2 regions of the Idiomarina sp. T82-3 genome follow, and region 1 is predicted to be linked to the other one. Evidence: predicted binding sites of a transcription regulator. Region 1 holds the regulator's gene; the other holds the start of a gene.
What was found. The regulator NrdR, encoded in region 1, represses ribonucleotide reductase genes. The targets are predictions, from matches to a motif close to AAACACNANATNTNGTGTTT.
Positions count from the first base shown of each region.

Region 2: nrdA (class 1a ribonucleoside-diphosphate reductase subunit alpha) is a predicted target of NrdR. The motif match lies at 2,574-2,593, and genes of this name have one in related genera.

Region 1 covers NZ_LSBQ01000006.1:24,092-30,534, reverse strand. Annotated here, with positions in the region: gene AWU56_RS05365 (AmpG family muropeptide MFS transporter) at 1-1,135, shown strand, start outside; gene AWU56_RS05360 (ketopantoate reductase family protein) at 1,128-2,018, shown strand; gene ribBA (bifunctional 3,4-dihydroxy-2-butanone-4-phosphate synthase/GTP cyclohydrolase II) at 1,996-3,114, opposite strand; gene ribD (bifunctional diaminohydroxyphosphoribosylaminopyrimidine deaminase/5-amino-6-(5-phosphoribosylamino)uracil reductase RibD) at 3,123-4,244, opposite strand; gene nrdR (transcriptional regulator NrdR) at 4,237-4,686, opposite strand; gene glyA (serine hydroxymethyltransferase) at 4,707-5,963, opposite strand; gene ettA (energy-dependent translational throttle protein EttA) at 6,147-6,443, shown strand, end outside.
Region 2 covers NZ_LSBQ01000012.1:56,993-63,435, reverse strand. Annotated here, with positions in the region: gene nrdB (class Ia ribonucleoside-diphosphate reductase subunit beta) at 1-187, opposite strand, end outside; gene nrdA (class 1a ribonucleoside-diphosphate reductase subunit alpha) at 203-2,536, opposite strand; gene AWU56_RS08710 (HAD family hydrolase) at 2,863-3,525, opposite strand; gene ubiG (bifunctional 2-polyprenyl-6-hydroxyphenol methylase/3-demethylubiquinol 3-O-methyltransferase UbiG) at 3,543-4,277, opposite strand; gene gyrA (DNA gyrase subunit A) at 4,428-6,443, shown strand, end outside.

The sequences.
Region 1 (6,443 bases):
CTACTCAATCAATTTTCTTTGGTCTCCTCTTGTCGATAGCGTTAAACTTCCAGTATTGAATCGCTGGTTAGGACAACGTCGTAGTTGGATCTTACTCTGTCAACTTCTTATAGCCGCGCTCTGTATCTTTATATCGACTTTAACCATCGCTGATAATTTACATCTAGTCGGTATCGCCGCCCTGCTCATTGCCATTAGCTCTGCGACCCAGGATATTGCCATTGACGCTTATCGCATTGAGACATTCTCTGAATCGGAAGGACGCATGCAAAGTGCTGGAGCCGCCATGGCCACATCAGGTTGGTGGAGCGGCTACGCGGGTCTCGGCGCAATTCCGTTTCTGTTAGTCGACGGTACCCGTTGGCAATGGCAGGATGCCTATATCGTGCTCGCCGCGCTTATGCTTTCGTTGGCTTTGGTCACTCTATTTATAAAGCCTGCACGTTACACACAGGTCAAAGCAACTACCATAGCGACCCTATCCTTATTAAAACGGATCAGTACTGTCGTCATTGAGCCCATTAGTTCTTTCTTCTCACGCAACGGTGCGAAACTGGCAATACAAATTTTGCTGTTTGTGTTTCTTTTTAAAATAGGCGAAGCCTTTTTAGGTCGAATGTCGATTGTATTTTATAAAGAGATCGGCTTTTCAAATGAGCAAATCGGCACTTACTCTAAACTCGTGACTTGGTGGATAACTATCTTCTTTTCACTAGTCGGAGGCGTGGTAACTCTGCGTATTGGTCAATTCAAAGGTCTTCTGATTGCAGGCATCGCTATGGCGGGCTCAAATCTAATGTTCGCTTGGATTGCTAACGTTGGACCCAGTGAGAACCTGTTTCTTGCGGCCGTGCTAGTCGATGGCTTTACGAGTGCTTGGTCGACTGTAGCTTTTGTAGGTTTTATCAGCTTTTTATGTGACCGAACCTTTACCGCGACTCAGTATGCGTTACTCGCGTCACTGAGCACCTTTGGCCGAACCACTTTATCCGCCTACAGCGGTGTACTGGTTGATAAGCTCGATGGCAATTGGAGTCTGTTCTTTGTGCTTACCAGTTTAGCAATCCTGCCAAGCTTGCTATTACTTGGCTATCTAAAACGAAGCTATCAGGCACACTGGGGTTCAAATGAGTGAACATCCTAAACAGTTACTACTCGTCGGCGCGGGTGCGATAGGTCAGCTTATTGCCCATCAATGGCAATGTGCCAAGCTGCCTATCGTTACATTGCCTCGCTCACCTAGTCCACACGCAGATTTTTTTGATTATCACTTTAGAGATTATCAGTCAGCGCGTACTGAGCTTTGCCGAATTCCTATCATCAAGGATAGCGACTTCAGCTCAATACAAGCGGTTTTTATAGCCGTTAAGGCCTATGATCTTGAGAGTGTATTTCGACGTCTAGATACACTGGGTGTACCTCACGATCGACCTATTATCTGCGCGCATAACGGCCTTGTAGACTTAACCACATCACGCCCCTGTTATACATGGATAACCACTCATGGCGTGACGCGCAGTAACCGAGTGACCGAGCACAAAGGATTGGGTTCAGACTGGATCGATGCGCGCATACAACATCATCAACAACTAACCGAACAGTTGCATACCGCCTTTCCAAAACTGCACTTTGATGCAGACATCAAAGCACGACAATGGCAAAAATTTTGCCTTAATTGTGTAATTAATCCATTAACAGCGGTGAACCAGTGTCTCAATGGTGAACTGCTCAAAGAACAATACCATGAACAGCGACGTATGCTGGTTTCTGAGTTGGTCAGTCTGAGTCAAGCGCTTGGCTATCGTTTAAATACTGCGGATTTGCTCGTATTAGTCGAACAGGTATGCGAGGCGACCGCCGAAAACCAGTCTTCAATGCTGTCGGATATAAAAGCTAACCGAAAAACAGAAATTAAGGCCCTGACTGGCTACGCGCTAAAAAAGGCCGCTGAGTTAGGCGTTAATCTACCTACTCATGCGGCTCTATATCATCAATTCAATCAGCTTTATCTTCGATGAAGTCAACAACTTCAAGCCCGAATCCCGACAATGCCGAATAACGCTTCGGTGAACTGAGCAGATGCATTTGGTGAATGCCTAAATCAGCAAGGATTTGCGAACCAACCCCCACATTTCGTGAAGCATTAGATGCCGACGCAGTCGGTTTGTGCTGTCCTTGATCCTGTGCCTCAAATTCTTTCACTTGTGCAATGATATCCTCAGGCGTTTGCTGACGACCAATAAGCACTAGAACACCATCGTTTTCGGCAATATATTGCATCGCCTTGGCAATCGGCCAGCTACGCTTCGCCGCGCGTTCAGTTGATAAAGTATCATGCAAACTGTCTTGCAAATGCACGCGCACGTTAGTTACCTTTTCGGCATTAATTTCGCCATGCACTAACGCATGATGAACTTGTTGATCGATTGAGTCTTGATACGTGATCATATTGAATTTGCCAAAACTGGTCGGCAACTGACACTGGGCTACACGGCGAATGGTTTTCTCGCGCACTGAGCGATACTCGATCAAGTCAGCAATAGTACCCACTTTAATATCGTGTGCTTCGGCAAACTTTTCTAGGTCCGCCCGGCGCGCCATGGTGCCGTCTTCATTAAGCACTTCGACAATCACTGCAGCAGGTTCATAGCCGGCTAGGCGCGCGAGATCACAACCGGCTTCCGTGTGCCCCGCACGGTTGAGTACACCGCCCTGCTTAGCTTTCAGTGGAAATATATGACCCGGCATTACCAAGTCTTCCGGCTGAGCATTACGTGCTACGGCTGCTTTCACTGTTTGTGCGCGGTCAGCTGCCGAAATACCTGTAGTCACACCCTCGGCGGCCTCAATGGATACCGTAAAAGCAGTCGAGTATGGCGCATTGTTGCGATCAACCATCAGCGGCAGGTTAAGTTGCTTACAACGTTCCTCGCTGAGGGTCAGGCAGATCAGTCCCCGACCATAACGCGCCATGAAATTTATCGCTTCAGGGGTCACGCAGTCTGCTGCAAGAATAAGATCGCCCTCATTCTCGCGGTCCTCGTCATCCATTAGAATGACCATCTTACCTTGCTTGATATCTTCAATAATCTCTTCTGTCGAATGCAATGACATAATAGTTCCTACTTCATTGGCTGAGCGATCACGCGAATATCCTCGCCGACCATTCTGCGCTCAAGCACGTTAAATGAGAGCGCATCATCGAGTTGAGTCAGTTCCTGCAACGCAATCATACTGCGTGCGTCACTGCCTAATACTTTGTTGGCTTGATAATAGACCAGTTCATTCACTACCTGAGCGTTAAAAAGAGCACCCGCTAACTGAGCTCCACACTCGGTCCATACCAAATTAATCTCACGCAATGCGAGTTCTTTCAGTGCGTCATGTAAGTCTACGCGACCCTGGCTATCTGCTTTAGCAATAATCTCGTGGCAATGACGATGTCGAGAAGCAGGAGCTTCCGTAGTGCGGACGACAAATACAGGCGTTTCAACCTCAAATAGTCGCAAATCATCATGAATGCGGTTTTTCCCGTCAATAATCACACGCACGGGCTGCTTGAAAAATAATGGTTTTTCGATCCCGTCAGGCCACTGTTCAGGGCGTACATTCAGTCTCGGGTTATCCACCAGCACCGTATCCGCACCAGTTAATATTGCGTCGGCTTGTGCACGCCATACCTGAACGTCAGCACGCGCTGCAGCACCGGTAATCCATTGACTCACTCCATTACTCAACGCCGTACGCCCATCAAGCGAGCTCGCGAGCTTAACCCGCACATAGGGTAATTGAGTCTGCATACGATGAATAAAACCAGGATTAAGCGCTCGCGCTGCAGTTTCAAATAAACCAACACGAACTTCGATATCAGCATCGTGTAATTTATGAATGCCACGACCTGATACAATCGGATTGGGATCTTGCATCGCGATAACCACGCGAGCTACTTCCGCATTAATCAATGCATCAACACAGGGCGGTGTGCGACCTTGGTGACTGCATGGCTCAAGCGTAACATAGGCGGTTGCATGTTTGGCTTGTGTGCCAGCCTGGCGTAACGCAAAGACCTCGGCGTGGGGTTCGCCCGCCTTCTGATGCCATCCTTCGCCAACGATACTGGCGTCTTTTACGATGACACAACCGACGGCAGGATTAGGTCCAGTCGTAAAGCGCCCTTTTCTTGCCAATTCCAAGGCGCGATGCATATAAAGATGGTCGTGCTTATCTTGTGCCAAACTAATCATTGAGCCGCGCGATCTCCTCGCCGAACTCTTTGATATCCTCAAAAGAGCGATAGACCGAAGCAAAACGAACGTAGGCGACTTTATCGATTTGCTTAAGGTTATCCATCACCAGGTTGCCAATAAAGTTAGAGGTAATCTCTCGCTCGCCGGTTGCACGGATACTGGATTTGATTTTATTGACCGCTTGTTCCATTTTTTCGAGACTGACCGGACGCTTTTCAAGCGCACGTAATAGCCCACTGCGAAGCTTATCTTCATTAAAAGGTTCACGCCCACCGTCTGTTTTAATTACACGGGGCATTACCAGTTCAGCAGTCTCAAATGTTGTAAAGCGCTCGCGACAATGGCTACATTCTCGGCGCCTGCGCACCGATGCACCGTCCCCTACTAACCGCGAATCGATGACCTTGGTATCTTGTGTTCCGCAGAATGGACAGTGCATAGCGCGCTCCTTTTCAAACGTTATTTATAAACTGGAAACTCGGCACACAACGTTTTGACATCGTTACGAACGCGATCAATCGTCTCTTCGTTATTAATGTCATCTAATACATCGCAAATCCAATTAGCTACTTGCTCAGCTTCTGCTTCCTTGAAGCCGCGACGCGTAATTGCAGGCGTACCTAGACGAAGACCGGAAGTGACGAACGGCGAACGCGGGTCATTCGGTACCGCATTTTTGTTGACCGTAATGTATGCACGGCCTAATGCAGCATCGGCATCTTTACCCGTGATGTCTTTGTCGATTAAATCAACGAGGAACAAATGGTTCTGCGTGCCATTCGATACGATTTTATAACCACGTGCTTGCAGAGCTTTAACCATCGCATTAGCGTTCTTTAGCACTTGTTCTTGATACGCTTTAAATTCAGGCTCAAGGGCTTCTTTAAACGCCACCGCTTTCGCTGCGATAACGTGCATCAACGGACCACCTTGATTACCTGGGAATACCGCACTATTTAATTTCTTGTGCAGTTTCTCATCATCTTTGCCAGACAAGATCAGACCACTACGCGGACCTGCGAGGGTTTTATGTGTTGTCGTTGTTACTACGTCTGCGTAAGGAATTGGACTTGGGTATACACCTGCAGCAACCAGACCCGCTACGTGCGCCATATCTACCAACAAATAAGCACCCACTTCGTCAGCAATTTGTCTGAAACGCTGCCAATCAACAATACCCGAGTATGCAGAGAAACCAGCAACGATAACCTTCGGCTGATGCTCTTTAGCTAACTCTTCAACTTGGTTGTAATCGATTTCACCGGTTTCTTCTGAAATACCATATTGTACGGCATTGTAAAGCTTGCCCGAGAAGTTAACACCCGCACCGTGAGTCAGATGGCCACCGTGTGCCAAACTCATTCCCAAGAAGGTATCACCGGCTTCCATAAGTGCCATGAATGCAGCGGTGTTGGCTTGTGAGCCTGAATGCGGTTGTACGTTCGCGTATTTAGCACCAAACAATTCTTTAGCACGTGCAATCGCGAGGTCTTCAACTACGTCCACATATTCACAGCCGCCATAGTAACGCTTATGAGGATAACCCTCGGCGTATTTATTAGTTAACTGTGAGCCTTGTGCCTCTAGCACACGTGGGCTGGTATAGTTTTCTGAAGCAATCAGCTCAATGTGTTGTTCTTGACGCTCAACTTCCTGATTCATTGCTTGCCATAACTCCGCGTCAAACGCGGCAATTGTCTGATCTTTTTTCTGCATCTCGGACATCCATCAATTTCATTAGCCAAATTATGACGTGCAGTTTACCGCAAAATACCCCAAACTGCCTAGCAAACCGTCACATGCCGTTAAGAAAAAATTCGGCAACAAATTTGGGCATTTGCTGTATTTACCAGTAAACTAGGTCCTATTTTCAATCCAACAGTAGGAATGTTCGTCGCTATGGCGCAATATATCTATTCAATGTCGCGGGTGAGCAAAGTTGTTCCACCCAAAAAAACTATCTTAAAAGATATCTCATTATCGTTTTTCCCAGGCGCTAAGATCGGTGTTTTAGGTCTTAATGGTGCCGGTAAATCGACCTTGCTTCGCATTATGGCGGGTGTTGATACTGAATATGAGGGAGAAGCGCGTCCCTTAGCAGGAATTAACATTGGCTACCTTCCGCAGGAGCCACAGCTCGATGAAGAAAAGACCGTTAAGGAAACGGTGGAAGAAGCCGTCGCTGACGTTAAAGAG
Region 2 (6,443 bases), on a different contig from region 1:
AGTCAACACGATCACGACTCACGTCGACTTCTTCTGGACGCCAGAAGAAGCTTATCTGTTTTTCGATAAGCTTTTCAAAAATACTGTGCTTTTGTTGGTCGTAACGTGCAACGTTGACCGAGTTCCCAAAAAACATGGGTTCGGCCAACGGATTAGTTTGTTCTTGGTTAAACGTTGAATAAGACACGCAAATCGCTCCTTATTAAATCTTGCACGCACCGCCTGCGCAATCGTCGTCTTCTTCAATCACCACCTCGGCAGGGCGATCACTTTGCTTACGTTGACGCTTTTGTTCAGCGGAAATGTCGGATTGGTTATCGGCTGCACCGTCGCGCGTATTGTGATAGTAAAGTGTTTTCACACCCATCTTATACGCTGTTAATAGATCTTGAAGTAATTGTTTCATCGGTACCTTAGCACCATTGAACTTACCCGGGTCGTAATTGGTGTTGGCCGAGATAGTTTGATCGACAAACTTCTGCATAATGCCGACCAGTTGCAAATATCCCTTGTTATCCGGGATCTGCCACAATAGCTCGTAATTGTTTTTCAGGTTTTCGTAATCGGGCACCACTTGCTTTGTCACACCGTCTTTAGATGCTTTGACACTGACAAATCCACGCGGTGGTTCGATACCATTCGTCGCGTTAGAGATTTGCGACGACGTTTCTGAAGGCATCAAGGCAGACAACGTTGAGTTACGCATGCCGTGTTCTTGAATGTCCTTACGGAGCTGCTCCCAGTCGAGGTGGAGTGGCTCTGAACAAAACGCATCTAAATCTTTCTTATAGGTATCTGTCGGTAAAATACCTTGAGAGTAGGTGGTTTCATTGAATTTAGGACATTTGCCTTTCTCTTTAGCGAGTTCCATTGACGCTTTCATCAAATAGAACTGAATCGCCTCAAACGTACGGTGCACGAGACCGTTGGCTGAACCATCGGAATACTTCACACCGTGTTTAGCTAAATAGTACGCAAAGTTAATGACCCCTATACCGAGCGTTCTACGGTTCATTGTTGCGTTGTAAGCCGCAGGTACGGGATATTCTTGATAATCAAGCAAACTGTCGAGAGCGCGTACGGCAAGCTCCGCGAGCTCTTCGAAATCGCTGAGCGATTCGATTTTACCTAAGTTAAACGCTGATAAAGTACATAGCGCAATCTCACCTTCTTCGTCATTGACGTGACTGAGTGGCTTGGTCGGTAGCGCAATCTCTAAGCACAGGTTGCTCTGACGAACAGGCGCAACTTTTGAATCGAACGGACTGTGAGTATTACAGTGATCGACGTTTTGCACATAAATTCGGCCGGTGCTCGCACGCTCTTGCATAAACAAGCTAAACAGCTCGATGGCTTTAATACGCTTCTTACGAATATTTTCATCGTTTTCGTATTGGACGTAGAGACGCTCGAACTCTTCTTGATCTTCAAAGAATGCGTCATACAAGCCAGGCACATCCGATGGACTAAACAGTGTGATGAAGTCATCTTTGACTAGGCGTTGATACATCAAGCGATTGAACTGCACACCGTAGTCGAGATGGCGAACACGGTTTTCTTCTACACCACGGTTGTTTTTAAGTACCAACAGGTTTTCAATCTCAAGGTGCCACAGCGGATAAAACAGCGTTGCCGCGCCACCACGTACACCGCCTTGAGAACAGCTTTTCACAGCAGTTTGGAAATACTTATAGAATGGGATACAACCCGTATGGAACGCTTCACCATTGCGAATAGGGCTACCGAGTGCGCGAATACGTCCGGCATTGATACCAATACCCGCGCGTTGCGATACGTATTTAACAATAGCACTGGCTGTCGCGTTAATTGAGTCAAGGCTATCACCCGTTTCAATCAATACACATGAACTGAACTGGCGGGTCGGCGTACGCACGCCAGACATGATAGGCGTTGGCAACGATATTTTGAACGTTGATGTCGCGTCATAAAAGCGCTTGATGTAGTCCATGCGAGTGGACTTAGGGTAATTAGCGAATAAACAAGCAGCCACTAAAATATAAAGAAACTGAGCACTTTCGTAGATATCACCTGTGACTCGGTTCTGCACCAAGTACTTATTCTCTAGTTGCTTAACCGCAGCGTATGAAAAGTTCATGTCACGCCAGTGATCAATGATCTCGTCCATCTGGTCGAATTCTTGCTCACTGAAATCTTCTAGCAAGTGTGCGTCGTAACGCTTCTCATCAACCATTTTCTTGACATGGTCGTAGAGGCGAGGGGGCTCAAACTTGCCGTACGCACGCTTCCGTAAGTGAAAAATGGCCAGACGCGCAGCCATATACTGATAGTCAGGCGCTTCCTCTGAAATTAGGTCCGCTGCTGCTTTGATAATGGTCTCATGGATATCTTCTGTTTTGATCCCATCATAGAACTGAATATGCGACTTAATTTCGACTTGAGAAGCAGAGACATTATTAAGGCCTTCTGCAGCCCACATGATGACACGATGAATCTTATCTAAATTCAGTGGTTCGCGTTGACCACTGCGTTTGGTAACGAAAAGTTGCTCGTTCATTTTAGCGCCGACTCTTAGCTGTTTGTTATAGATTTGTGGCCACAAGATATTGTGTGATTTTCGGTCTGTACACCAAATGAACACAATATCTAGTAGTCGATGTGTTACAGGCATACTAGATACAACCCGCACATCGATCAAGTCTATTTAGTAGTAAATATTCGTTTAAAGCCGCTTGAAATTTTGCAAGCGCTTATCGTGCATAGGCTTGCGTGAAAGTGTAAATTTTATAATTTTTTAGTTGAAAAAATCATGACTTTAGAAACAAGCGTTCTATGCAAAAAAGGTGTCATAAAAACTATTAAAAAATGAACGATTTAGAACATCTACTTTGGTAAAGCGAGTAGCTCCATCAAGGCATTGGGGTGAGCGATGGTGTAGTCCGCTAACCATTGTTGTGGTTGGTCAGTACTAGAGATATAGCCATACTCTGCGAGTACCGTCACCATACCTGCATTACGCCCGGCCACAATATCGCGTTCTGCATCGCCTATATACACACAGTCCTTGGGATCCACAGTAAGTTGTTCTGCTGCGTAGTAAAGTGGTTTGGGAGACGGTTTGGCTTCTTGCAATGTATCACCACAGACGACTACCGAGATACTTTGTAGTGCTTCAAACTGCGCAATCAGAGGGTGAGTAAGAAACTCAGGTTTATTGGTGACGATGCCTATTTTAATCTGATTGCGGCGAAGCGAACTCAGTAACGTCTCAACGCCGTCAAATAACTTACTGTGAAGCGCTAAGTTGTTGCGATAAATATCGAGAAACCTTGGTTTTAGCGCAAGTAGCGCATCTTCATCCAATTGCGTTAAACCTAATAACCCACGAGAACCGTGCGAAGCAACAGGCGTAAATACCTCTGCGGGTATCTCCGGAAGTCCATTTTCACGACAGACTTGATTGAGCGCAAAGCCCAAATCCGGTGCTGAATCTAATAATGTACCATCGAGGTCAAACAAAACTGCAGCTACCGGATGTTTGTTCACGCGAGTTCCCTAATGAGTTAACGGCCTGGTTTATGAAGTGCAACGATGTAATTAACGTCAACATCATGCTCGTCTAGCATAAAGCCTTGCAATGGCTTATATACGATGCCATTCATCTTCATTGCTTGCAATCCATGTACATCTGTCATACGCAGTAATTCAGAAGGCTTGATAAATCGTTGATGCTGGTGAGTCCCTTTAGGCACCCACCGTAAAACATGCTCAGCCGCCACAATACCTAGCAGCCAAGATTTCACGTTACGATTCAACGTAGAGAAAATAGCGTAACCGCCCGGTTTCACCATCTCACATACAGCACCAACAATGGCGGCAGGGTCAGGAACGTGTTCGAGCATTTCCAAACATGTGACGACATCAAACTGTGCGGTATGTTCCGCAGCAAAGTTTTCAGCGCTTATTTGCTGGTAATTGACACTGAGTTGCGACTCTAAAGCGTGAAGTCGAGCGACTTCTAACGAGTCATGCGCAAGGTCGATACCCGTTACCTGAGCGCCACGACTCGCCATACCCTCGGTTAATAAACCACCACCGCAACCCACATCAACAACATGCTTGTTGAATAACCCGCCTACTTGCTGTTCAATAAAGGTTAATCGCAATGGATTAATTTGATGCAGCGGTTTGAATTCGCCTTCGGTGTCCCACCATCGCGAAGCAAGGGCGGAAAATTTTTCGATTTCTTTTTCGTCAACGTTATTGCTAAGGGCACTTAAAGAGGCTCGTTCTGACATGTGTTAGAGGTTCCAAATTGGCGTAACTTCTATAGAGTTTACATCAGCGGACGTTTTTGAAAAAGAGGGTGCGTGTTCACCCCGTGACGGGTACAATACCTGATTAATTATAACAACGATTAAGTATAGCTTGAGTTTAGGGATACATATATGAGCGATCTGGCTAGAGAAGTCTCACCCATCAATATCGAGGATGAATTAAAAAGTTCTTATCTTGATTACGCGATGAGCGTGATTGTGGGTCGAGCGCTTCCAGATGTTCGGGATGGTTTGAAACCCGTGCATCGTCGCGTACTTTTCGCGATGAATGAATTGCGGAACGACTTCAACAAACCCTATAAAAAGTCTGCCCGTGTGGTGGGTGACGTTATCGGTAAATATCACCCACATGGCGACAGTGCGGTTTATGATACCATCGTGCGTATGGCACAACCGTTCTCGCTGCGCTACACCTTGGTTGATGGTCAAGGTAACTTCGGTTCAGTTGACGGTGATTCAGCCGCAGCCATGCGTTATACCGAAATTCGGATGGAAAAAATTGCCCATCAGTTGTTAGCCGATCTCGACAAAGAAACCGTCGATTTTGTTGATAACTACGATGGTACCGAGCGTATTCCAGACGTTTTGCCAACTAAAGTGCCTAACTTAATGGTCAATGGTTCATCGGGCATAGCGGTGGGCATGGCGACCAACATTCCTCCACATAACTTAACCGAAGTTATCAATGGCACCTTAGCGCTGATTGATAATCCAGAAATCAGCATTGAAGAGCTGATGGAGTTTATTCCAGGACCTGACTTCCCAACGGCGGCGTCAATCTCGGGCCGGTCCGGTATTGTCGAGGCCTACAAAACAGGTCGCGGCCGCATTCATTTGCGTGCTAAAGCCGAGGTCGAAGTTGACGAAAAGTCAGGTCGTGAAAGCATTATCGTCAGTGAAATTCCATATCAGGTGAACAAAGCGCGTTTGATCGAGAAAATCGCTGAGCTGGTGAAAGAAAAACGCCTTGAGGGTATCAGTGGCTTGCGCGATGAGTCGGATAAAGACGGTATGCGTATCGTTATTGAGATTCGTCGTGGTGATGTGGGCGAAGTGGTACTCAACCACCTGTACGCCAATACGCAAATGCAAGTCGTGTTCGGTATTAACATGGTTGCGCTTGATAAAGGTCAACCTAAGCTGTTCAACCTTTATCAGGTATTGGATGCGTTCGTTCGTCATCGCCGTGAAGTGGTGACACGTCGCTCGGTATATGAATTACGCAAAGCGCGTGAACGCGCTCACATTTTAGAAGGCTTGGCGATTTCACTCGCGAATATCGATGAAGTGATTGAGCTTATTCGTCGCTCGCCAACCCCAGCAGAAGCTAAGCAGGGGTTGGTCGCGCGTGGCTGGCAGTTAGGCAATGTCGCGGCCATGCTAGAATCCGCGGGTGTGGATGCAGCGCGTCCTGAACACCTACCAGAAGAGTATGGTATTCGTGACGGTAGCTACTACCTGACCGAAGAGCAAGCACAGGCTATTTTGGATCTTCGCTTGCATAAGCTGACCGGCTTAGAGCACGAGAAGATCCTTGACGAATATAAAGGTCTGTTGAAACAGATCGAAGAACTCCTGCATATCTTGCGCTCAACTGAACGTTTGATGGAAGTGATTCGCGAAGAGTTGGTTGAAATTCGTGACAACTTCGGTGATGCACGTAAAACCGAAATCACCGCGGCTGCGCACGATATCAGCATGGAAGACTTGATCAACGAAGAAGACGTTGTGGTAACGCTGTCTCACGAAGGCTATGTGAAGTATCAGCCATTAACTGAGTACGAAGCGCAACGCCGAGGTGGTAAAGGTAAAGCAGCCACGAAGATGAAAGACGACGACTTCGTTGAACGCCTGTGGGTTGCCAATACTCACGACACCATCTTATGTTTCTCGACCCGGGGTCGTATTTATTGGATGAAGGTCTACCAGTTGCCGTTGGCGAGTCGCGCTTCGCGCGGTAAGCCTATTGTCAACCTATTACCGCTTGAATCGGATGAGCGTATTACGGCGATTCTACCAACCCGTGATTATCCAGAAGATAAGTTCGTCATCATGGCGACTAAGCACGGCACGGTTAAGAAAACACCATTACCTGAATATTCACGCCCACGTAACGGCGGTATTATT